One region of the Streptomyces sp. NPDC033966 genome, then DNA from elsewhere that is predicted to be linked to it. Evidence: riboswitches for the same ligand, from Rfam matches in the RefSeq annotation. Region 1 holds a riboswitch; each other region holds the start of a gene.
What was found. Region 1 has a riboswitch for cobalamin ahead of ACZ518_RS25905 (CoA-acylating methylmalonate-semialdehyde dehydrogenase). Riboswitches for the same ligand answer to the same signal wherever they lie in the genome.
Positions count from the first base shown of each region.

Region 1 (7,392 bases):
CTCACCGACCACTTCGGCATCGGCTACGAGACGGTCTGCCACCGTCTGAGCACCCTGCAACGCCCCAGGCTGCGCGGGGTTCCGTTCTCCTTCGTCCGCGTGGACCGCGCCGGGAACATGTCCAAGCGGCAGTCGGCCACCGGATTCCACTTCTCCCGCGCGGGCGGCACCTGCCCGTTGTGGAACGTCTACGAGGCCTTCACCGCGCCCGGCCGCATCCACGTCCAGGTCGCCGCCATGCCCGACGGACAGCGGTACCTGTGGACCGCACGTGCCGTCACCCGCCACCGCGGCGGCTGGGGCGAACCCGGCAAGACCTTCGCCATCGGGCTCGGCTGCGAGATCCGCCACGCCTCCCGGCTCGTGTACTCGGACGGGCTCGACCTGGACAACGCCTCGGCCGCCACTCCCATCGGCATGGGCTGCCGGCTGTGCGAACGCCTCGACTGCCCGCAGCGCGCCGTCCCGCCGCTGGGCCGCACGCTCGCGGTCGACGAGAACAGCAGCACCTTCATCCCCTACCCCGTGGCCCGCGACCGCGGGTGAGCATCACGGTCGGTCCAGCCGCCGGGCTTCTCCCGCGGTCACCGGATCTCCTGCCCGCACTCCGTGCAGGACGTGGGCCAGCACCTCGGCGCCGCGGACCACGCGCGGTCCCGGCCGGTTGAAATACGCGGGCCCGTCCAGCACCCACACCTCCCCCGCCCGCACAGCCGGCAGCTCGTCCCAGCCCGGCAGGGCGGTCAGCAGGTCCCGCTCGCGCAGGGTCCGTTCGGGCGGGAAGCCGCACGGCAGTACCAGGATGACGTCCGGGCGGGCTGCGCGTACCGCCTCCCACGTCATCGGCTTGGTGTGCTCACCGGGTGCGGCCAGCAGCGGTTCCCCGCCCGCGCAGGCGATCTGTTCCGGCACCCAGTGGCCGGCGGGCCACAGCGGGTCGAGCCATTCGATGGCGACCACCCGGGGCCGGGCCCGGCCCTGAGTGAGCCGGCGGACCGTGTCGAGCCGGCCGCGCAGCTCGGTGCGCCGCCGCTCGGCATGCTCCCGCACCCCGAGCAGTTGCCCGACGGTGACCAGGCAGTCCAGGACGTCGTCGAGGGTTTTCGGCTCCAGGCTCAGCACACGGGGTCCGGCGTCCATGACGCGCACGGCCCGGGAGACGCTTTCGTAGGACACCGCGCAGACGTCGCACAGGTCCTGGGTGAGCAGGACCTCCGGCGCGAGCGCGGCGAGCGCCGCCGTGTCCAGGGTGTAGAGCGAGGAGCCGGAGTGGGCAGCTCCGCCGACCGCCTCGGAGATCTCCCGGCTGCTGAGTCCGTCCGCGGCGAATTCGGCACGGGTGACGACGGGTACCGAGGCGACCGCCGCGGGCGGCCAGTCGCATTCGTGGGTGCGTCCGACCAGGTCGGCGGCGAGTCCGAGGTCCGCCACGATGTCCGTGGCCGCCGGGAGCAGGGAAACGATGCGCATGTATCGACTGTAGGCACGCGGCCAGCGGCTCTGGACTTACTAGGACGTCCAACTATATGTTCGTGGCACAAGGTCCGCGGTGCAGGGAAGCCGGTGCAAAACCGGCACGGTCCCGCCACTGTGACCGGGGAGTGTGCTGCCATCCACACGCCACTGACGAGGTCTGTCGGGAAGGCGGGCGGCACGCGGGGATCCGGGAGTCAGGATACCGGCCGCGGATGTTCCGTGTTGTCCACGAGGATGGAGCAGACACGCATGGCACCGGTTTGTACCCACGGCCCTGGTGATCCGGCGGAGCGCGCGCACACCACCGCACGCTCGTAGTTCTCACGGCATTCCGCAGCGGCGCACCCCCATCCGGGTGCCGTCCGCCGGTGTGCCGTGCCATCCCCGGATCCAACCTGACGAGAGCAGGCATCCATGGTCCGCGAGCTCACCCATTTCATCGGCGGAAAGCACACTCCCGGCGTTTCCGGGCTCTTCGCCGACGTGTACGACCCCAACACCGGCGCCGTGCAGGCCAGGGTCCCCCTGGCAGGGCGCGCCGACACCGAGGCGGCGATCGCCGACGCCGTGGAGGCGCAGGTCGACTGGGGCCAGTGGAACCCGCAGCGCCGCGCCCGCGTGCTGCTGCGCTTCCTCCAGCTCGTCGAGGGCGAGCGCGAGAGCCTGGCCCGGCTGCTGTCCGCCGAGCACGGCAAGACCGTCGCCGACGCCCACGGGGACCTCCAACGCGGCCTGGAGGTCGTCGAGTTCGCCGCCGGGATCCCGCACCTGCTCAAGGGCGAGTTCACCGACAACGCCGGCACCGGGATCGACGTGCACTCGCTGCGCAGTCCGCTGGGCGCCGTCGCCGGCATCACTCCGTTCAACTTCCCCGCCATGATTCCCCTCTGGCAGGCCGCACCCGCGCTGGCCTGCGGAAACGCATTCATCCTGAAGCCGTCCGAGCGCGACCCGTCGGTTCCGCTCCGTCTGGCGGAGCTGTTCTTGGAGGCCGGGCTCCCGCCGGGCGTCCTCAACGTGGTCAACGGCGGCAAGGAGGCCGTCGACACCCTCCTCGAAGACCCCCGCGTCCAGGCCCTGGGCTTCGTGGGCTCCACCCCGATCGCCGCGCACATCTACGCGACCGCGGCTGCCCACGGCAAGCGGGCCCAGTGCTTCGGCGGCGCGAAGAACCACATGATCGTGATGCCCGACGCCGACCTCGGCCAGGCCGTCGACGCGCTGATCGGCGCCGGCTACGGCTCGGCGGGCGAACGCTGCATGGCCATCTCCGTTGCCGTACCCGTCGGCGAGGAGACCGCGGACCGACTCGTGGCGGCGTTGACGGACCGCATCGCCGCCCTGAGGATCGGCCGCTCCGACGACCCCGAGGCCGATTTCGGCCCCCTGGTCAGCCGGGACGCACTGGACCGGGTACGCCGCTACGTCGACATCGGCGTCAACGAGGGCGCCGAACTCGTCGTCGACGGACGGAATTTCACCCTGCCCAGGCACGAGAACGGCTACTTCGCCGGAGCCACCCTCTTCGACCGGGTGACCCCGCACATGCGGATCTACCGCGAGGAGATCTTCGGCCCCGTGCTGTCCGTCGTACGTGCGGCCGACTTCGAGGAGGCGCTGCGCCTGCCCAGCGAGCACCCCTTCGGCAACGGCGTGGCGATCTTCACCCGGGACGGGGACACCGCCCGGGAGTTCACCCGCCGGGTCAACACGGGCATGGTCGGCGTGAACGTGCCCATCCCGGTCCCCGTCGCCTACCACACCTTCGGCGGCTGGAAGCGCTCCGGCTTCGGCGACCTCAACCAGCACGGCCCGGACTCGATCCGCTTCTACACCCGTACCAAGACCGTCACCTCGCGCTGGCCCTCCGGGGTCAAGGAAGGCGCGAGCTTCACCATCCCCACGATGGGGTGAACGCCGTGACCACCGCCCTCACCGAGGACCAGCTCGCCCTGGCCGAGGTCACCCTCGACTTCGCCCAGGAACAGCTGGCCCCCCACGCCGTCATGTGGGACCAGACCAAGCACTTCCCCGTCGACGTGATCCGCCGAGCCGCCTCACTCGGGCTGGGCGGGGTGTACGTCCGCGAGGAGCACGGCGGTTCCGGACTGTCCCGCAGCGACGGCGTCCTCGTCTTCGAAACGCTCGCCACGGGCTGCCCTTCGATCGCCGCCTACCTCTCCATCCACAACATGGTCGCCTGGATGATCGACCGCTACGGCGACCACGCCCAGCGCGCCCGCTGGCTGCCGGGCCTGTGCTCCGCCGCGACCCTGGGCAGCTACTGCCTCACCGAACCGGGAGCCGGGTCCGACGCCGCGGCCCTGCGCACCCGCGCCGAACGGCAGGGCGACCACTATCTGTTGACCGGAGTCAAGCAGTTCATCTCCGGCGCCGGAGCCGCAGGCGTCTACGTGGTCATGGCGCGGACGGGTGAGCCCGGCCCGGCCGGGATCTCCGCGTTCGTCGTCGAGCGCGAGGATCCGGGGGTTTCGTTCGGTCCCAATGAACAGAAGATGGGCTGGAACGCCCAGCCCACCCGCCAGGTCGTCCTCGACGGCGTCCGCATCCCAGGCGACCGGCGCCTCGGCGCCGAGGGCGACGGGTTCCGCATCGCCATGAACGGTCTCAACGGCGGCCGTCTCGGCATCGCCGCCTGCTCGCTCGGCGGCGCCCGGAGCGCCCTCGACCGCAGTCTGTCCTACCTCGCCACCCGCGAAGCCTTCGGCACCCGCCTCCTGGACGCCCAGGCACTCCAGTTCCGCCTGGCCGACATGGCCACGGAACTCGCCGCCGCCCGCGCACTGGTCCGGCAGGCCGCCGAGGCACTGGACTCCGGCGATGCGCTGGCCCCGCGACTGTGCGCGATGGCCAAGCGGTTCGCCACCGACACCGGGTACGCGGTGGCCGACGCAGCCCTCCAACTGCACGGCGGATACGGCTACCTCAGCGAATACGGCATCGAGAAGATCGTCCGCGACCTGCGGGTCCACCAAATCCTGGAAGGCACCAACGAGGTCATGCGCGTCATCGTCGCGCGCGGACTCACGGAGAACCTGCGATGACCAACGAAACCCCACCCGACCGCGACCACGACCACGTCCTCCTGCGCACCGAGGGCCACGCCGCGTACATCACCCTCAACCGCCCCAAGGCCCTCAACGCCCTCAGCCACCCCATGGTGCTCCGCATCGAGGAAGCGCTCTCCGCGTGGGCGGATGACCCCGCCGTCGCGCTCGTCGTCATCGAGGGTGCCGGTGAACGGGGCCTGTGCGCCGGCGGGGACATCCGCGCGATCCACGAGGACGCCCGCACCGGCGGCACCGCGTCGGCCGACTTCTGGCGGGACGAGTACCGGCTCAACGCACTGATCGCCCGCTACCCCAAGCCCTACGTCGCCCTCATGGACGGCATCGTCATGGGCGGCGGGGTCGGCGTCTCGGCCCACGGCAGCGTCCGCATCGTCACCGAACGGTCCAAGGTCGCCATGCCCGAGACCGGCATCGGCTTCGTCCCCGACGTCGGCGGCACCTACCTCCTCGCGCTGGCCCCCGGCGAACTCGGCACCCATCTGGCGCTGACCGGCGCACCCGTCGGCGCCGCCGACGCACTTCTGTGCGGTCTCGCCGACCACTACGTACCCTCGGCGTCGCTGCCGGCGCTCGCCCGGGACCTGGCCGCTCAGCCGGTGCACACCGTACTGGAGCGGTACGTGCAGCAGCCGCCGCCAGGAGATCTGGGTCCCGCCCGCGAGTGGATCGACCACTGCTACGCCGCCGAGAGCGCCGAGGAGATCGTCGAACGGCTGTCGGCTCCGGGCGTCCCCGCCGCGAAGGCCGCCGCGGACACCCTGGCCGCCAAGTCACCCACCGCCGTCAAGGTCACCCTGGCGGCGCTGCGCCGGGCCCGGCAGCTCGGACCACTGGAACGGGTGCTGGAACAGGAGTACCGCGTCTCCTGCGCAGCACTGTCCTCCCCCGACCTGGTCGAGGGGATCCGCGCGCAGGTCATCGACAAGGACCGTAACCCGCACTGGTCGCCGGCCACGCTGCAGGACGTCACCCCGGCGGACGTGGAACGGTACTTCGCCCCGCTCGGCGCGAACGAGCTCCGGCTCGTCGCGACCGCTCCGTCCCAGGAGGTCGTCTGGTGAGCAGCACCGTCGCATTCATCGGGCTCGGCCACATGGGCGGCCCCATGGCCGCCAACCTCGTCAAGGCCGGACACCGCGTCCTCGGCTTCGACCTCGTCCCCGCCCTGCTCGCCACCGCGGCCTCAGCCGGCATCGAGCCCGCGGTGACCGCGGCCGATGCCGCCGCGGAAGCCGACGTGGTGATCACCATGCTGCCGGCCGGCCGTCACGTCCTGACCCTGTACCGCGAGCAGGGGCTGCTGGCCGCCGCCCGGCCGGACACCCTGTTCGTGGACTGCTCCACCATCGACGTCGCCGACGCCCGTACCGCGCACGAGGCGGCCGTCGCGGCCGGGCACCGTGCGCTGGACGCCCCGGTGTCCGGCGGGGTGGTGGGCGCCGAGGCGGCCACGCTCACCTTCATGGCGGGCGGCGGAGCAACGGAGTTCGCCGCCGCCCGCCCCCTGCTCGACGCCATGGGCAAGAAGGCCGTGCACTGCGGCGCCGCGGGCGCCGGGCAGGCCGCGAAGATCTGCAACAACATGATCCTCGCCATCTCGATGATCGGCGTCAGCGAGGCCTTCGTCCTGGCCGAAAGCCTCGGCCTGGACCACCAGGCCCTCTACGACGTCGCCTCCACCGCGTCCGGCCAGTGCTGGGCGCTGACCGTCAACTGCCCGGTCCCCGGACCGGTCCCGTCCAGCCCCGCCAACCGCGACTACCGGCCCGGATTCGCCGCCCCCCTGATGGCCAAGGACCTCGGCTTGGCCGCCAACGCCCTGCGGGCCGGCGGGGTCGACGCACCGCTGGGCCTCAAGGCCGCCGAGATGTACACCGCGTTCGCCGCCGCCGAGGGGGCGGACCTCGACTTCTCGGCGATCGTCCGCACCCTCCGCACCGCCGGCCCGAACCAGAACGGAACCCCCGCATGACCTACGAGACCATCCTGCTCGACCGCAAGGACCGGGTGGCCGTCCTCACCCTCAACCGGCCCGGGGCACTCAACGCCCTCAACCTCCAGGTGATGAAGGAGGTCGTGGCCGCCACGGAGGAACTGGACCGGGACCCGGAGGTCGGCTGCATCGTCCTGACGGGCTCCGAGAAGGCCTTCGCCGCCGGCGCCGACATCAAGGAGATGCGCCCGCACAGCTACATGGACATGTACCTCACCGACTGGTTCACGGCATGGGACCGGCTCGGCGATGTCCGCACCCCCACCCTCGCCGCGGTTTCCGGCTACGCCCTGGGCGGCGGCTGCGAACTGGCCATGCTCTGCGACATCCTCCTCGCCTCCGACACCGCGAAGTTCGGCCAGCCCGAGATCAAGCTGGGCGTCATCCCCGGCATCGGCGGCTCCCAGCGGCTCACCCGGGCCGTCGGCAAGGCCAAGGCCATGGAACTGTGCCTGACCGGGCGCACCATGGGCGCCGAGGAGGCGGAACGCGCCGGGCTGGTCTCCCGGATCGTCCCCGTCGGCGACCTGCTCGACGAGGCCCTCGCCGTGGCCGCGACCGTCGCCGAGATGTCCAAGCCGGTCGCGATGATGGCCAAGGAGGCCGTGAACCGCGCCTTCGAGACCACCCTCGCCGAAGGTGTCCGCTTCGAACGCCGCCTCTTCCACGCGGTGTTCGCCACCGCCGACCAGAAGGAGGGCATGTCCGCCTTCGTCGACAAGCGCCCGCCCCGCTTCACCCACAGCTGAGCGCGCCCGGCGGCTGCTGGCCCACCGTACCGACCCCGCCGGTACGGAGGCAGCCGCACCACAGCCGGCGTCGGCCCTCGGC
Region 1 covers NZ_JBVIRQ010000009.1:300,533-307,924, reverse strand. The annotation lists gene ACZ518_RS25915 (short-chain fatty acyl-CoA regulator family protein) at 1-546, shown strand, start outside; gene ACZ518_RS25910 (ABC transporter substrate-binding protein) at 550-1,470, opposite strand; cobalamin riboswitch at 1,531-1,701, shown strand; gene ACZ518_RS25905 (CoA-acylating methylmalonate-semialdehyde dehydrogenase) at 1,891-3,390, shown strand; gene ACZ518_RS25900 (acyl-CoA dehydrogenase family protein) at 3,387-4,541, shown strand; gene ACZ518_RS25895 (enoyl-CoA hydratase/isomerase family protein) at 4,538-5,629, shown strand; gene mmsB (3-hydroxyisobutyrate dehydrogenase) at 5,626-6,540, shown strand; gene ACZ518_RS25885 (enoyl-CoA hydratase) at 6,537-7,310, shown strand.

Region 2 (7,392 bases), on a different contig from region 1:
CGGCACGCCCTTGCGGGCCCTCCCGGCACCGGAACGCGACCCGGCTCACGTCCGTCGGCCCCGTCCGGGAGGCGAACCGTTCATCTCCACGCGTTACGCTCGTCTGCCGGACAAAATCCGCAGATCCCCCGTCTTGATCACCACACCCCTGCCCCCTCCCCACCCCACGAGCAGACAAGGGAGTCCGCCAGTGGCCATCTCCGTCTTCGACCTCTTCTCCATCGGCATCGGCCCGTCCTCCTCCCACACGGTCGGCCCGATGCGCGCGGCGCGCATGTTCGTGACGCGGCTGAAGAAGGACGGCGTCCTCGCCCAGACCGCCTCCGTGCGGGCGGAACTCTTCGGCTCCCTCGGCGCGACCGGCCACGGGCACGGCACGCCCAAGGCGGTCCTGCTCGGCCTGGAGGGCCACTCCCCCCGCACCGTGGACGTCGAGACCGCCGACGACGAGGTGGAGCGCATCCGCAAGAGCGGCAAGCTGCGGCTGCTGGGTACGGAGATAGGCAGTGCCCACGAGATCGACTTCGACGAGCCGAGCCAGCTGATCCTGCACCGCCGCCGCTCGCTGCCCTACCACGCGAACGGCATGACCCTCTTCGCGTACGACGCCGCCGGCGCCCCGCTGCTGGAGAAGACGTACTACTCGGTCGGCGGCGGCTTCGTCGTGGACGAGGACGCGGTCGGCGAGGACCGGATCAAGCTCGACGACACCGTGCTGAAGTACCCCTTCCGCTCGGGCGACGAGATGCTGCGCCTGGCCAACGAGACCGGTCTGTCGATCTCCTCCCTGATGCTGGAGAACGAGAAGGCCTGGCGCACCGAGGAGGAGATCCGCGAGGGCCTCCTGGAGATCTGGCGCGTCATGCAGTCCTGCGTCTCGCGCGGCATGTCCCGCGAGGGCATCCTCCCGGGCGGCCTGCGCGTCAAGCGCCGCGCCGCGTCCACGGCGCGCCAGCTGCGCACCGAGGGCGACCCGATGATGCACCGCAGCGAGTGGACGACGATCTACGCGATGGCCGTCAACGAGGAGAACGCGGCGGGCGGGCGCGTGGTGACCGCCCCCACGAACGGTGCTGCGGGCGTCCTGCCGGCGGTCCTGCACTACTACGTGAACTTCGTGCCCGGCGCGGACGAGGACGGCGTGGTCCGCTTCCTGCTGGCCGCGGGCGCGATCGGCATGCTCTTCAAGGAGAACGCCTCGATCTCCGGCGCCGAGGTCGGCTGCCAGGGCGAGGTGGGCTCCGCCTGCTCGATGGCCGCGGGCGCCCTCGCCGAGGTGCTGGGCGGCACCCCCGAGCAGGTCGAGAACGCCGCCGAGATCGGCATGGAGCACAACCTCGGCCTGACCTGCGACCCGGTCGGCGGCCTCGTCCAGATCCCCTGCATCGAGCGCAACGGCATGGCCGCCGTCAAGGCCGTCACCGCCGCGAAGATGGCGATGCGCGGCGACGGCAGCCACAAGGTCTCCCTCGACAAGGTCATCAAGACCATGAAGGAGACCGGCGCCGACATGAAGATCAAGTACAAGGAGACGGCGCGCGGCGGCCTCGCGGTCAACGTCATCGAGTGCTGATCCGCGAAGTACGCAACACAACGGGGCCGGCGCCGGCGGCAGCAACCTCGGCAACTCCTCCACCGCGCAGCAGGTCGCGTCGGGCTTCGGTGCGTCGCACCAGAACAACGGCGCCCAGGCCGACGGATCCGGCTCCACCGCGATCGGCCGGTCCGACAACCACGACGCGCTGATCTGCAACCCGCTGCCGTAGCGGCCGGCCGCGCGGCACCGCCGCCACCGGACACCGGGCCCGCCCTCCCCCCGGAGGGCGGGCCCTCCGCATGCCCGTGGCGCGCCGCCCGGCCGAAAAGAGGCCCTGCGGCCCGGCGGCTCGGGACCTTCGGCCCCGCGGCGCGCCCCCGGGCCGCGGATAGCGTGCCGGGAGGGGCGCGGGAAGACCCCACGCGCGACGAGAGGCAGCCGCCGATGGCCACCATCACCGAACAGAGACTCCTGCCGCTGCGGCTGGAAGCCGCCCCCCTGTCCGTGCCCCTGACCGGCCGGTTCGTCTACCGCACGGACCGCCCGTACGAGGTGGCCGTCGACTTCCGGGGGGCCGGGACGCACCTCGCCCGCTGGGTGTTCTCGCGGGAGCTGCTGCTCGACGGGCAGAGCGCCGCCACCGGCGAGGGCGACATCCAGGTGTGGCCGCGGTGGAGCGGCTCGGAGCCGCGCGTCCTGCTGGGCTTCAGCAACGGCGGGCAGAGCTGCGTGGTCTCCGCCCGCGCCAAGGACGTGCGCGAGCTGTGCCGGCGGATGACGGAGCTGGTGCCGCGCGGGCAGGAGCGGCGGCACTACGACCTGGACGCACAGCTGAGCGCGCTGCTGGCGCACTGAGGCGGCGCGCGCGGAACCGCGCGCCCTCCGGCGGTGTCCTATGAGATGACAGGCAGTCCCCGTCTCACGGAACCGGGGAGACATCATGCGTCACCCGCACCGCCGCCGGATCGTGGCCCTCGCCACGGGCGCCCTGCTCACCGCCGGGCTCGCGCTCTCCGCGTCGCCGGCGTCCGCCGCCACCACGACCACCACCAGCACCCAGACGCCGCTCGTCGTCAATGCCCGCTGGGGCGGGCACTGCACGTACGACCGGCTCGTCATCGACCTCCAGGGCTACGTGCCCCCGGTCACCGTCACTCCCGTGTCCCAGCTGGTCTACGACGGGTCCGGCAAGCCCGTGCCGCTGGCCGGGAAGTACTTCCTGGAGATCCGCCTGCACCCCGCCGCCGGGCACGACGACGCGGGGCAGAACGTCTACCAGGGGCCCAGGCTCCAGAAGATCTACCTCAGCAAGCTCAAGGGCATGGCCATGACCGGCGACTACGAGGGGTACGTGACCTTCGGCGCCGCCTTCGACACCCAGCCGACCTACAACACCTCCGTCCTGCACTCGCCCGAGCGGCTCGTGCTGGACTTCCCGCACCCCGACACCTGCTGACCCGCGGACGGCCCGGAGCCGCCCGGTCAGCGGTGTTCGGGGTTGGGGAAGTCGAAGCGGCAGCCGGCGTCCCACAGGGATCGCTGGTTGCCGTGGGCCGGCATGCCGCCGGCGCGCTTGAGGAGCGCCGCCAGGTGCATCAGGTTCCACGACATGAACGTGGTGTTCCGGTTGGTGAAGTCGTTCTCGGGACCGCCCGAGCCCGGGTCCAGGTAGGAGGGGCCGGGGCCGGCCTCGCCGATCCAGCCCGCGTCGGCCTGGGGCGGGACGGCGTAGCCGAGGTGCTGGAGGCTGTAGAGGATGTTCATGGCGCAGTGCTTGACGCCGTCCTCGTTCCCCGTGATCAGCGCTCCGCCGACGCGCCCGTAGTAGGCGTACTGGCCCTGCTCGTTCAGCAGCGAGGAGCAGGCGTAGAGCCGCTCGATGACCTGCTTCATGACGGAGCTGTTGTCGCCGAGCCAGATCGGGCCGCACAGCACCAGGATGTCGGCGTCCATGATCTGGCTGTAGAGGACCGGCCACTGGTCGCTCTCCCAGCCGTGGTCGGTCATGTCCGGCCAGACGCCGGTGGCGATGTCGTGGTCGACGGCGCGGATCAGCGAGGTGCGGGCGCCCGCCGACTCCATGACGGCCCGGCTCTTCGCGATCAGGCCCTCGGTGTTGCTGGTCTCGGGAGAGCGTTTGAGGGTGCAGTTGACGAAGACGGCGGAGAGGTCCTCGTAGCGGGGGCTCTGGTCGGCTGCCATGTCCTCCACCGTGCCGGGCGCCCGGCGGGCGGGCCAGCGGGCCTGGCCCGTCCGGGGTGTGCCGCGGGGCGGCGGCCGGGTGGCGGCCGGGGTGGCCGGATCGGTCCGGGTTGTGACGGTCCGTGCGGGCGACTAGGGTCGTCTGGCCTTGGTGTTCGGGAAACCGGTGGAAGACCGGTGCGGCCCTCGCCACTGTGATCGGGAAGTCCGGCTCCACTCTCCCCCAGACTCCGTCCGGGAGGTGCCCCCACCGCGGGAAGCCACTGGGCCCGCGCGGGAGACCGCACGGTCCCGGGAAGGCGGAGCCAGGGCATCAGTACCCGTGAGCCAGGAGACCGGCCGGGGCGCGTCGTCCATCCACGAGGTGCTGGAGAGGTCTCCCAACCCATGCATATAGCCGAGGGGTTCCTACCCCCTTTGCACGCGGTCGCCTGGGGCGCCGCGTCCGCCCCCTTCGTCGTCCACGGGGTCCGCGCGCTGACCCGCGAGGTGAAGGCGAACCCGGAGAGCACGCTGCTGCTCGGGGCGTCCGGCGCGTTCACGTTCGTCCTGTCCGCCCTGAAGATCCCTTCCGTGACGGGCAGTTGTTCGCACCCGACGGGGACGGGGCTCGGGGCCATCCTCTTCCGGCCGCCGATCATGGCGGTGCTCGGCACGATCACCCTCCTCTTCCAGGCGCTGCTGCTGGCCCACGGCGGGCTCACCACGCTGGGCGCCAACGTCTTCTCGATGGCCATCGCCGGGCCCTGGGCCGGCTACGGGGTCTACCGGCTGCTGCGGAAGTCCGGCGTGCCGCTGATGGTGACCGTCTTCGCCGGCGCGTTCTTCGCCGACCTGGTCACCTACTGCGTGACCTCCGTCCAGCTGGCGCTGGCCTTCCCCGACCCGGCGAGCGGCTTCCCGGGCTCCCTGGAGAAGTTCGCGGGCATCTTCGCCGTCACCCAGATCCCGCTCGCGATCAGCGAGGGCCTGCTGACGGTGCTCGTGATGCGGCTGCTGATGCAGTCCAGCAAGTCCGACCTGGTCCGGCTCGGGGTCGCGAAGCTGACCGGCGGCAAGCAGGCGAAGCAGGAGGCGGCGCTCTGATGAGCAGGAACGCGAAGATCAACACCCTGCTGCTGCTCCTGGTGGCGGCGCTGGCCGTCATCCCGCTCGCGCTGGGGCTCGGCGACGGCAAGGAGGAGCCGTTCACCGGCTCCGACGCTCAGGCCGAGGCGGCCATCACCGAGCTGAAGCCGGACTACGAGCCCTGGTTCTCCCCGCTGTACGAGCCCCCGTCGGGCGAGGTCGAGTCCGCGCTGTTCGCCCTCCAGGCGGCACTCGGGGCGGGCGTGCTCGCCTACTACTTCGGCGTCCGCAAGGGCCGCCGCCAGGGCGCGGCGCAGGCCCTCGCGCGGGCCGAGGCCGAGGCCGAGGCCGAGCCGGCCCGCCCGACCCCGGAGTCGTAGCCGGTGCTGCCGATCGACGTGGCGGCCCACTCCAGCCGCTGGCGGGGCCGCCACCCGCTGGAGAAGGCCCTGCTGGGGCTCGGGCTCACCGTCACCGCGGTGTGCCTGCCGCCCTGGCCGGGCGGGCCGCTGGTGGCCGCCGCGACCCTGGCCGTGCTGCTCGGGCCGGCCGGGGTGGCCGGGCGGCAGCTGTGGCGGGCCTTCCGGATCCCGCTGGGCTTCTGCGTGACCGGGGCACTGCCGTTGCTGGTGTCGGTGGGCGGCCCGGACGGGTTCCTCGCCCTCGCCCCGGACGGGCCCCGGCACGCGGTGGAGCTGCTGCTGCGCACTTCGTCGGCCTCGCTCGGGGTGCTGCTGTTCGCCTTCACGACCCCGGTCTCGGACGTGCTGCCCAGGCTGGTGCGGGCCGGGGTGCCGGCGCCGGTGGTGGACGTGGCCCTGGTGATGTACCGGATCGGCTTCCTGCTGCTGGACTCGATGGCCCAGGTCAGGCGCGCCCAGGCGGCCCGGCTCGGGCAGACGGGCCGGGCGGCGGTGTGGCGTTCGCTGGCCGGGCTCGCGGCGACCTCGTTCGTCCGGGCCTTCGACCGCGCGGCCCGGCTCCAGGAGGGGCTGGCGGGGCGCGGTTACGACGGCGCGCTGCGGGTGCTCGTGCCCGACGCGGCGCTGTCCTGGCGGTTCCTGACGGGGTCCGCCGCCCTGCTGACCGCTCTGGTCGCGGGGACCCTCGTACTGAAGGAGCTGTGGCTGTGACCCCGTTGGTGGAGCTGGTCGGCGCGGGGTACGCGTACGAGGACGGCCCGGCCGTGCTGTCCGGGGTGGACTTCGGCATCGCCGAGGGCCGCGCGCTGGTGCTGCTGGGCCGCAACGGCAGCGGCAAGACCACGCTGATGCGGCTGCTGAGCGGGGGCCTGCGGCCGGGCTCGGGGGCGCTGCGGCTCGGCGGCACGGAGGTGGCGTACGACCGCAAGGGCCTGGTCCGGCTGCGGACCTCGGTGCAGCTGGTGGTGCAGGACCCGGACGACCAGCTCTTCGCGGCCTCCGTGGAGCAGGACGTGTCCTTCGGCCCGATGAACCTGGGCCTGCCGGCGGCGGAGGTCCGCGAGCGGGTGGAGGGCGCGCTGGCCGCGCTGGACATCACGGCGCTGCGGGACCGCCCGACGCACCTGCTGTCGTACGGGCAGCGCAAGCGCGCGGCGATCGCGGGCGCGGTGGCGATGGCCCCGCGGGTGCTGATCCTGGACGAGCCCACGGCCGGGCTCGACCCGGACGGCCAGGAACGCCTCCTGGACGTCCTGGCGGGCCTGCGCGCGGCCGGCACCACGGTGGTCATGGCCACCCACGACGTGGACCTCGCGGTCCGCTGGGCCGACGACGCGGCCGTGCTGACCCCGTCCGGGATCCGCACGGGCCCCGCCGGGGAACTGCTCTCGGACCCGGAGCTGCTGGCGTCGGCGGGGCTGCGGTCGGCCTGGGCGCCGGTGGTCGGGGCGTTCCTGCGGACCCGGGGGGTGCTGGCGGACGGGGCGCCCGGGCCGCGGACCCCGGAGGAACTCGCGGCGCTGGGCTGAGCGCGGGGCGACCTACGATGGCGGCATGTCGCTGCCGCACGCCATCCTCACCGCCCTGCTGGAGAAGCCCTCGTCGGGGCTGGAGCTGACCCGGCGGTTCGACAAGTCGATCGGCTACTTCTGGTCCTCGACGCACCAGCAGATCTACCGGGAGCTGGGGCGGCTGGAGGAGGCGGGGCTGATCCGGGCGCTGCCCAGCGAGGTGCCCGTGCGCGGGCAGAAGAAGGAGTACGAGGTGCTGCCCGACGGCCGCGCGGAGCTGGCGCGGTGGGTGGACGAGAGCCAGGACCCGAAGCCGGTGCGGGACGCGCTGCTGCTGCGGATCCGCGCGGCGGCGGTGGTCGGGCCGCAGCGGCTGGGGCCGGAGCTGCGGCGCCATCTGGAGCTGCACCGGGCGCAGTTGGCCACGTACGAGGCCATCGAGGCGAAGGACTTCCCGGCGGGGCGGGACGCGGCCGCGGACCGGCTGCGCCGGCTCGTGCTGCACGGCGGCATCGCCCTGGAGAGCTTCTGGCTGAGCTGGCTGGAGGAGGCCCTGTCCGAGGTGGAGGCCCTGTCCGAGGTGGAGGGCCCGGCGCGGGCCCAGGCGCCGGAGGGCGGGGCCTGACGCGCCCCCGCCCCGGCGGGCGGGGCG
Region 2 covers NZ_JBVIRQ010000001.1:295,160-302,551, forward strand. The annotation lists gene ACZ518_RS01400 (L-serine ammonia-lyase) at 191-1,573, shown strand; gene ACZ518_RS01405 (SsgA family sporulation/cell division regulator) at 1,982-2,392, shown strand; gene ACZ518_RS01410 (AMIN-like domain-containing (lipo)protein) at 2,478-2,993, shown strand; gene ACZ518_RS01415 (flavodoxin family protein) at 3,020-3,739, opposite strand; cobalamin riboswitch at 3,872-4,097, shown strand; gene ACZ518_RS01420 (energy-coupling factor ABC transporter permease) at 4,127-4,825, shown strand; gene ACZ518_RS01425 (energy-coupling factor ABC transporter substrate-binding protein) at 4,825-5,187, shown strand; gene cbiQ (cobalt ECF transporter T component CbiQ) at 5,191-5,940, shown strand; gene ACZ518_RS01435 (energy-coupling factor ABC transporter ATP-binding protein) at 5,931-6,758, shown strand; gene ACZ518_RS01440 (PadR family transcriptional regulator) at 6,784-7,365, shown strand.
Region 2: it holds a riboswitch for cobalamin, as region 1 does, so the genes downstream of both, ACZ518_RS01420 (energy-coupling factor ABC transporter permease) here and ACZ518_RS25905 (CoA-acylating methylmalonate-semialdehyde dehydrogenase) in region 1, are expected to answer to the same signal.

Region 3 (7,392 bases), on a different contig from region 1:
GACCCGGCCCGCCGACAGGACGTAGAGCCGGTCGCAGAAGGAGGCCGCGAGGTTGAGGTCGTGCAGGACGAGGAGGGCGGTCGCGGGCAGGCCGCGGACCAGGCCGAGCACCTCCAGCTGGTAGCGGATGTCGAGGTGGTTCGTCGGCTCGTCCAGGGCCAGCAGGCCCGGTTCCTGGACGAGGGCGCGGGCGACGAGGGCGCGCTGGCGCTCACCGCCGGAAAGCTCCTCGAAGCGCCGCTCCGCGTAGCCGGCCGCGCCGACCCGCTCCAGCGCCCCGGCCACCTGCCGCCGGTCCTCCGGGCCGTCCTGCTCCCAGAAGCGCTTGTGCGGGCTGCGGCCCATGGCGACGACCTCGCGGACGGTCAGCCCGAAGGTGCCGGTGGCGTCCTGCGGGACCACCGCCACCCGCCGGGCGCGCTCCTTGGCGCCCAGCGCCCCGGCGTCGGCGCCGTCGAGGAGCACCCGGCCGGCGGTGGGCCGCAGGGTGCCGTAGACGCAGCGCAGCAGGGTGGTCTTGCCGCTGCCGTTCGGCCCGACCACGCCGACCGTCTCGCCGGGGCGGGCGGTGAGGTCGATCCCGTGCAGCAGCGTGTGCCCGTCCACCTCGTAACGCAGGGCCTCGACGGCGAGTTCCGCCGGTCCGCGCGTCATCCCGCCACCCCCTCGGTGCGGCTGGTCCTGCGCAGCATCCACAGGAAGAAGGGCCCGCCCACCAGCGCGGTGACCACCCCGACCGGGACCTCCTCGGGAGCCGCCGCCGTACGGGCGACCAGGTCGGCCAGGACCAGGAAGACGGCCCCGGCGAGCGCGGCCACGGGCAGCAGCGCCCGGTGGCCGGCGCCGACGGCCATCCGGGCGGCGTGCGGGACCATCAGGCCGACGAAGCCGATGGCCCCGCTGTAGGCGACGAGCACCCCGACGACGAGGGAGGAGAGCACGAACACGGCGGCCCGGAACCGGCCGGTGTCCAGGCCGAGGGTGCGCGCGCCCTCCTCCCCGGCGAGCAGCAGGTCCAGCGGCCGGGCCAGGGCGGTGAGCAGGGCCGTGCCGAAGAGCAGCGCGACGGCCGGCAGGGAGAGTTCGTCCCAGCGCGCCCCGCCGAGGCCGCCCAGGGTCCAGAACAGCGCGGTGCGGATCTGGTCGGGGTGCGCGGAGAGGACCAGGACCAGGCTGGTCAGCGCGGACAGGATGTACTGCACGGCCACCCCGGCCAGGATCAGCCGGCCGGTGGTCATGGTGCCGCCGCGCCGGGCCATGGCGTAGACGGCGACGAGCGCGGCCATGGACCCGGCGAAGGCGGCGGCCGGCAGCCCGATCCCGCCCGCGACTCCGGCGGCGCCCGCACCGAACACGATGACCAGCACCGCCCCCGCCGAGGCCCCGGAGGAGGCGCCGAGCAGGAAGGGGTCGGCGAGCGGGTTGCGCACGAGGGCCTGGAGGACGACGCCGGCCACGGCCAGTCCGGCCCCGACGACCGCCCCGAGCAGTACCCGCGGCATCCTCACGTCCCACACGATGGAGGCGAAGGCCCCGCGGGCGCCGGGGCCGCCGAGGACGATGTCGACGACCTGGCCGGGTGGGATCCGTACGGGTCCCAGGGCCAGCCCCGCCACCGCCGAGGCGGTGAGCGCGGCGGCGAGCAGCACGAGCGCGAGTCCGCGCCTCACGGGGCGTCGGGGTGCAGCTGGCGGCCCAGGGACTCGACGGCGTCGGCGACGCGCACGCCGAGCACGGCGGAGGAGAGCGGCAGCACGGCGAACCGCCGGTTCTTCACCGCGGGAACCTGCGCGAGCGCCGGGTCGTTCAACAGGCGCTGCTTCTTGGCCTCCACGGTGGTGCCGCCGTAGTCGTAGATGAGGACGACCTCGGGTCCGCGTTCGATGACCTTCTCCCACGGCACGTCGCCGAAGGTGTCCTTGAGGTCGGCGAACACGTTCGCGCCCCCGGCGAGGGAGACGATCTCGTTGCCGATGCCGTTGCCTCCCGAGGTGAAGGCGGAGGCCTCGCCGGAGTCGTAGACGAAGACGGACGGCCGGGCCCGGTCCTTCACCCGCGCGCTGACGGCGTCGACGCGCCGCTGTTCCTCCCGGACGAGGGCCTCACCGCGTTCGGGCACGCCGAAGGTCCGGGCGACCTCGGTGATCTCGGTCTTCAGCTGTTCGAGCCCGACCGGGCCCTCGGTGCAGTACTCCACGCTCAGCCGGGAGCCGATGCCGGCCTTGGCCAGCCCCTCGCGGTCCCGCCCCTGCCCCTTGTCGAAGGCACTGGCGTAACCGCCGTAGACGAAATCGGGGTTGGCGCCGAGGAGCACCTCCTTCGAGGGGTACTCCTTCGCCAGCACCTTGATCCTGTCGTAGGCGGGCCGGTAGGCGGGCAGCACGGAGTCGTCGAGGTAGGCGGTGCCGGCCATCCGGTCCTGGAGCCCGAGGGCGAGCATGATCTCGGTGGCGTGCTGGTTCATGGTGACGGCGCGCTCGGGCGGCGCCTGGTAGGTGCTGCTGACACCGCAGTTGGTGACGGTGTACGGGAACCCGGGCGCGGTCTGCGCCCCGGCGGCGGACCGCTCGGCCCCGGGCGGCCCGCCGCAGGCGGCGAGCGGCACGACGAGGGCGAAGGGCAGGAAGGAGCGCACGGCGGCGCGGACACGCGACATGGTGAGGCCTCTCCGGGGGATCCTCGTCCCCGGTCGAAGTGAAGAGGCGGTGCGTCAGTGTCTGACTCCCGGCCGTCGCGCGCACGCGGCGGCCGGTCACAGTGGCGGGACCGCACCGGAATCACACCGGTTTCCTGTCCTGCACCGCCGGGACAACCAGGCCAAGTCTGCCAGACGCGATCTTCACCCCCGGAAGGGGCGGCGGAGGGGTGGCGGGCCACCCGGATGGTTCGGGGGCCTTCTCACCGGGGTGGGCGAGCCGTTCCAGGATCCTGTCCCCACCCTGTCCCCACCAGACGACAAAAAGGACCCCGGGAGAGGTCTCCCGGGGTCCTTTCGACAAGAAATGCCCGTTCAGGCTTGGCAGGGGTAGCAGGATTCGAACCTACGACATCTGGTTTTGGAGACCAGCGCTCTGACCAGCTGAGCTATACCCCTTCGGTGGGTCACACCCTGCCATGAAGCGGCCGGAAGATCCAATCCATTTTCCGCGTCGCCGGTGGCGGGAGCGGGGCGGGCGGAGGATCGTGGGCGGGGAGGGGGTGGACCGCCGAGCCTGGGAGGCGTCGTGCGCCACCGTCCGGGGCGCCTGCTGGGGCCCCTCCTCGTGCTGCTGCTCGTCGGTGCCGGGCCCGACGGGTCCGGGGAGACCGTTTCGCTCGACGGGGACCGGGCCGGGGAGCGGCTCGACGTGACCCTGACCCGGGTCGTCGACCCCGCGGGCAGCGCCGGACCGGACCGGCTGGTGGCGGTGGAGCTGCGGCTGGAGAACACCGGGACGGTGCCGTACGAGGACTCCCCCGCGCCGGCCGCGCACCTGCTCGACACCGAGGGGCAGCGGTTCACGGGGACGGGCACCGCGACCGGTGCCGGGCCGAGCCTGCCGGACACCGTCACCCTGGTGCCCGGGGATTCGGCGTCCGGGTTCGTCACCTTCCGGCTTCCCGAGGGCGCCCGCCTCGCCGCCGTGCAGTTCGCGCTGGACCGGGGACTGGGCGACGACGTGGGCCACTGGAGCCTGTCCTGAGCCCTGCGGCCGCAGCGCCCGCAGCAGCGCTCTCGGCAGCGCCCCATGGAACGGAATCAGCCGGAAGTCACCGCGACGCGTGTAGTGACTTAGCAGGCTTTCACCAGTAGAACTTGTTCCCACTCCATCGAGAGTGAGGAACGTCACATGAGTGACAAAAACCTGCACAGCAAGGTATCCAGAGGTGTCACCCGCCGCGGATTCATCGCTGGAACTGGTTCTATTCTCGGAGCGATGGCGCTGGCGGTCAACGTCACCCCGGCCCATGCCGAACCGGCCACCACCACCGCCGCCGGGCCCATCGAATCCGGCGCCCGCGTCCCGGTCCTCGTGATCGGTACCGGCTACGGCGGCTCCGTCGCCGCGCTGCGGCTCGCCCAGGCCGGTGTCCCCGTGCACATGGTCGAGATGGGCATGGCCTGGGACACCCCCGGCAGCGACGGCAAGATCTTCGCCAACACCACCAGGCCCGACTACCGCTCGTACTGGCTGCGCACCAGGACCAAGGCGCCGCTCAGCAATTTCCTCGGCTTCCCCATCGACAAGGACGTCCCCCGCTACACGGGCATCCTCGATGCCGAGGAGATGGGCGGCATCATCGTCTACCAGGGCCGGGGCGTCGGCGGCGGCTCGCTCGTCAACGGCGGCATGGCCGTGACCCCCAAGCGGCAGAACTTCGCCGCGATCCTGCCCTCGGTGGACGCCGAGGAGATGTACGGGACCTACTACCCGCGGGCCAACGCCGGGCTCGGGGTGGGTCTGATCGACCCCGACTGGTTCGAGACGGTGGACTGCTACCAGTTCGCCCGCGTCGGCCGCAAGCACGCCCAGCGCTCCGGGTTCCCCTTCGTCTTCGTCCCCGACGTCTACGACTGGGACTACATGAAGAAGGAGGTGGCGGGCACCGTCCCCAAGTCCGCGGTCGACGGGGAGATCCTCTACGGGAACAACGCGGGCAAGAAGTCCCTCCAGCAGACCTACCTGGCCGCCGCCCGGGCGACCGGGAAGGTCACCGTCTCGCCCCTGCACCGGGTCACCACCGTCTCCCCCTCGGACGGTGGCGGCTACACGGTCGTCATGGAGCAGCTCGCCACCACCGGGGACGTCGTCGCCACCAAGACCGTCACCGCCGACCGGGTGTTCTTCGCCGCCGGCAGCGTGGGGACGAGCAAGCTGCTGGTCCGGCTGAAGGCGACCGGCGCACTGCCGAACCTGAACGAGGAGGTGGGCAAGGGCTGGGGCGACAACGGCAACGTCATGTGCGGCCGCGCCAACCACATGTGGGACCCGACCGGGAAGGTGCAGGCCTCCATCCCCTGCGGCGGCATCGACAACTGGGACGCGGGCGGCGCCTTCGCCGAGGTGGCCCCGCTGCCGACGGGGATCGAGACGTACGCGTCCTTCTACCTCTCCATCACCAGGAACCCGAACCGGGCGCAGTTCTCGTGGAACGCGGCGGCGGGGAAGGTGGAGCTGAACTGGCAGACGGCGTGGAAGCAGCCCTCGATCGACATGGCGAAGACCATCTTCGACAAGATCAACGCCAGGGAGGGGACGATCTACCGGACCGACCTCTTCGGGACCAACAAGGTCTGGGGCGACCATCTCACGTACCACCCGCTGGGCGGGGCGGTGCTGAACAAGGCCACGGACAACTACGGCCGGCTGCACGGGCACCCGGGCCTGTACGTCATCGACGGAGCGCTGATCCCCGGCAACACCAGCGTCAACCCGTTCGTGACGATCACGGCCCTCGCCGAGCGCAACATCGAGAAGATCATCGCCACGGACCTCTGAGCAGGTCCCTGAGCAGGCCCCTGAGCAGGTCCCTGAGCAGCTCTCTGAGCGGACCGGTTCCCGGGGCCGTCCGGATCCTCCGGGCGGCCCCGGGCCGTGCCGCGGGCGCCGGGGCGTCACGGTTCAGCCGCCCGGCAGCACGCAGACGCTGTCGAGGCCCAGTACGTGGTTGAGCCGGCCGAAGGCCAGCCAGGAGCCGATGCTCATGCTGAGCTCCACGATCTCCAGCTGGCTGTAGTGCGCGGTCATCCTCGCCCAGAAGTCGTCGTCGAGGTTGTGGTGGTCCAGGGCGTAGCGCTCGGCGTACTCGGCGGCGAGCCGGGTGCGGTCGTCGAAGGCCGTGGTGGTGCGCCATGCGGTGACGGCGTCCGCGAACTCCTCCTCGACCTTCTCCCCGTCCCGGTCGGTGCGCCAGTCGAGGCAGAAGACGCACCCGTTGATCTGCGCGATGCGCAGCCGCGCCGCCTCGAACTCGCGCAGGCCGAGCGTCGTGTGGGCGTAGACGGAGAGGGAGAAGTTGGCGGCGGCCATGCCGATGCCGGGGACCATGTCCCCCCACACGTACTCGATCGGGTGCTGTCCGTCGGGGATGTCGATCCTCATGGCTGCTTCCTTCCGAGTTTGCCGACTGCGGGCCGCAGCGGGACGTCCAGGGCGTCGTAGAGGCCGGGTTCCGCGGCCACCAGCCAGTCGATGGCCCCCACCAGGCGGCCGACGGCGGTGGCGTTCCCGCCGGCCGAGCGGTTGCCGCCCTCGTCGGTGGCCTCGACGGTCACCTCGATGCGGGGGCGGCCCTCGATGACCACCCGGTGGGCTCCGGCGCCGCCCTCCGGCGGGACGGGCCAGTCGGGGGCGCAGGAGGCGTGGATGCGGGTGACGTGTTCGATGACGATGCGGGGTTCGCCGCCGACGATGCCCTGGACCTCGAAGCGGATGGCGCCCTGGGTTCCGGCCTCGAAGACGCCCATGGAGGGGGTGTTCACCGTGCTGTCGAGGGCGCGGCGCTGCGAGGTCTCGCGTATCTCGTCGAGCTCGACGCCGAGGGCGCGGGCCATCATCCGGATCTGGCCGCCCCACACCATGGTGGGGATCGAGGGCATCAGCATCATCGGCTCGTGGTCCATGGGGTGGCCCATGCCGACGAGGTGGCGTACGGAGTCCGGCTGGTCGTACGTGGAGTAGTCGAAGATCTCCTGGCAGCGGATGGCGTCCACGGTGGTGCCCAGGCCGCTGATCAGCAGCGGGAGCACGTCGTTGCCCCAGCCGGGGTCGACGCCGGAGGCGAAGAGCGAGCCGCCGCCCTCGGCGATCGCGGCCAGGACGGGGTCCCGGAACTCCGGTGGGGCGCTGCGGTGGTCGTAGAGGGGGTAGAGGGCGGGGCTGACGACGGCCGCGCCGGCGGTGATGGCGCGGCTGATGTCGGCGAGGGCCCCGTCGGGGCGGATGTCGCCGGACGCCGCGTAGACGACGGCGGCCGGGCGGGCGGCGAGCACCGCTTCGATGTCGTCGGTGGCGGCCACCCCCAGCCGGTGGCCGAGTCCGGCGAGTTCGCCGGCGTCGCGGCCGGTCTTCGCGGGGTCGTGGACGATGACTGCCGTGAGTTCGAGCGCCGGGTGGGCGTCGACGGCGCGGATCGCCGCGCGGCCGACGTTGCCGGTGCCCCAGACCACCGTGGGAATCATGCGCGGAGGGTAGCGAGGGGGCGTGGAGGTGCCCAGCGTCGTGAAGGAGGTTTTTCGGACGGGTCCCCAGCGGGTCACCGCCCGGTCCGCGGCCGTGGTGAACGCCCCCTTGACCCGGGTGGTCCAGACCAATACGTTCCCGGGTGGGACGGGCGCCGCCGGTGCAGGGCCGCGCCCGTCCCCGCACGGCTCAGGAGCACCACTCCCCGCATCCGCAAAGGAAGCCCATG
Region 3 covers NZ_JBVIRQ010000002.1:493,838-501,229, forward strand. The annotation lists gene ACZ518_RS07705 (ABC transporter ATP-binding protein) at 1-654, opposite strand, end outside; gene ACZ518_RS07710 (FecCD family ABC transporter permease) at 651-1,670, opposite strand; gene ACZ518_RS07715 (ABC transporter substrate-binding protein) at 1,667-2,656, opposite strand; cobalamin riboswitch at 2,692-2,829, opposite strand; tRNA gene ACZ518_RS07720 (tRNA-Trp) at 3,018-3,094, opposite strand; gene ACZ518_RS07725 (DUF4352 domain-containing protein) at 3,225-3,683, shown strand; gene ACZ518_RS07730 (GMC oxidoreductase) at 3,831-5,480, shown strand; gene ACZ518_RS07735 (carboxymuconolactone decarboxylase family protein) at 5,604-6,083, opposite strand; gene ACZ518_RS07740 (NAD(P)H-dependent amine dehydrogenase family protein) at 6,080-7,162, opposite strand.
Region 3: it holds a riboswitch for cobalamin, as region 1 does, so the genes downstream of both, ACZ518_RS07715 (ABC transporter substrate-binding protein) here and ACZ518_RS25905 (CoA-acylating methylmalonate-semialdehyde dehydrogenase) in region 1, are expected to answer to the same signal.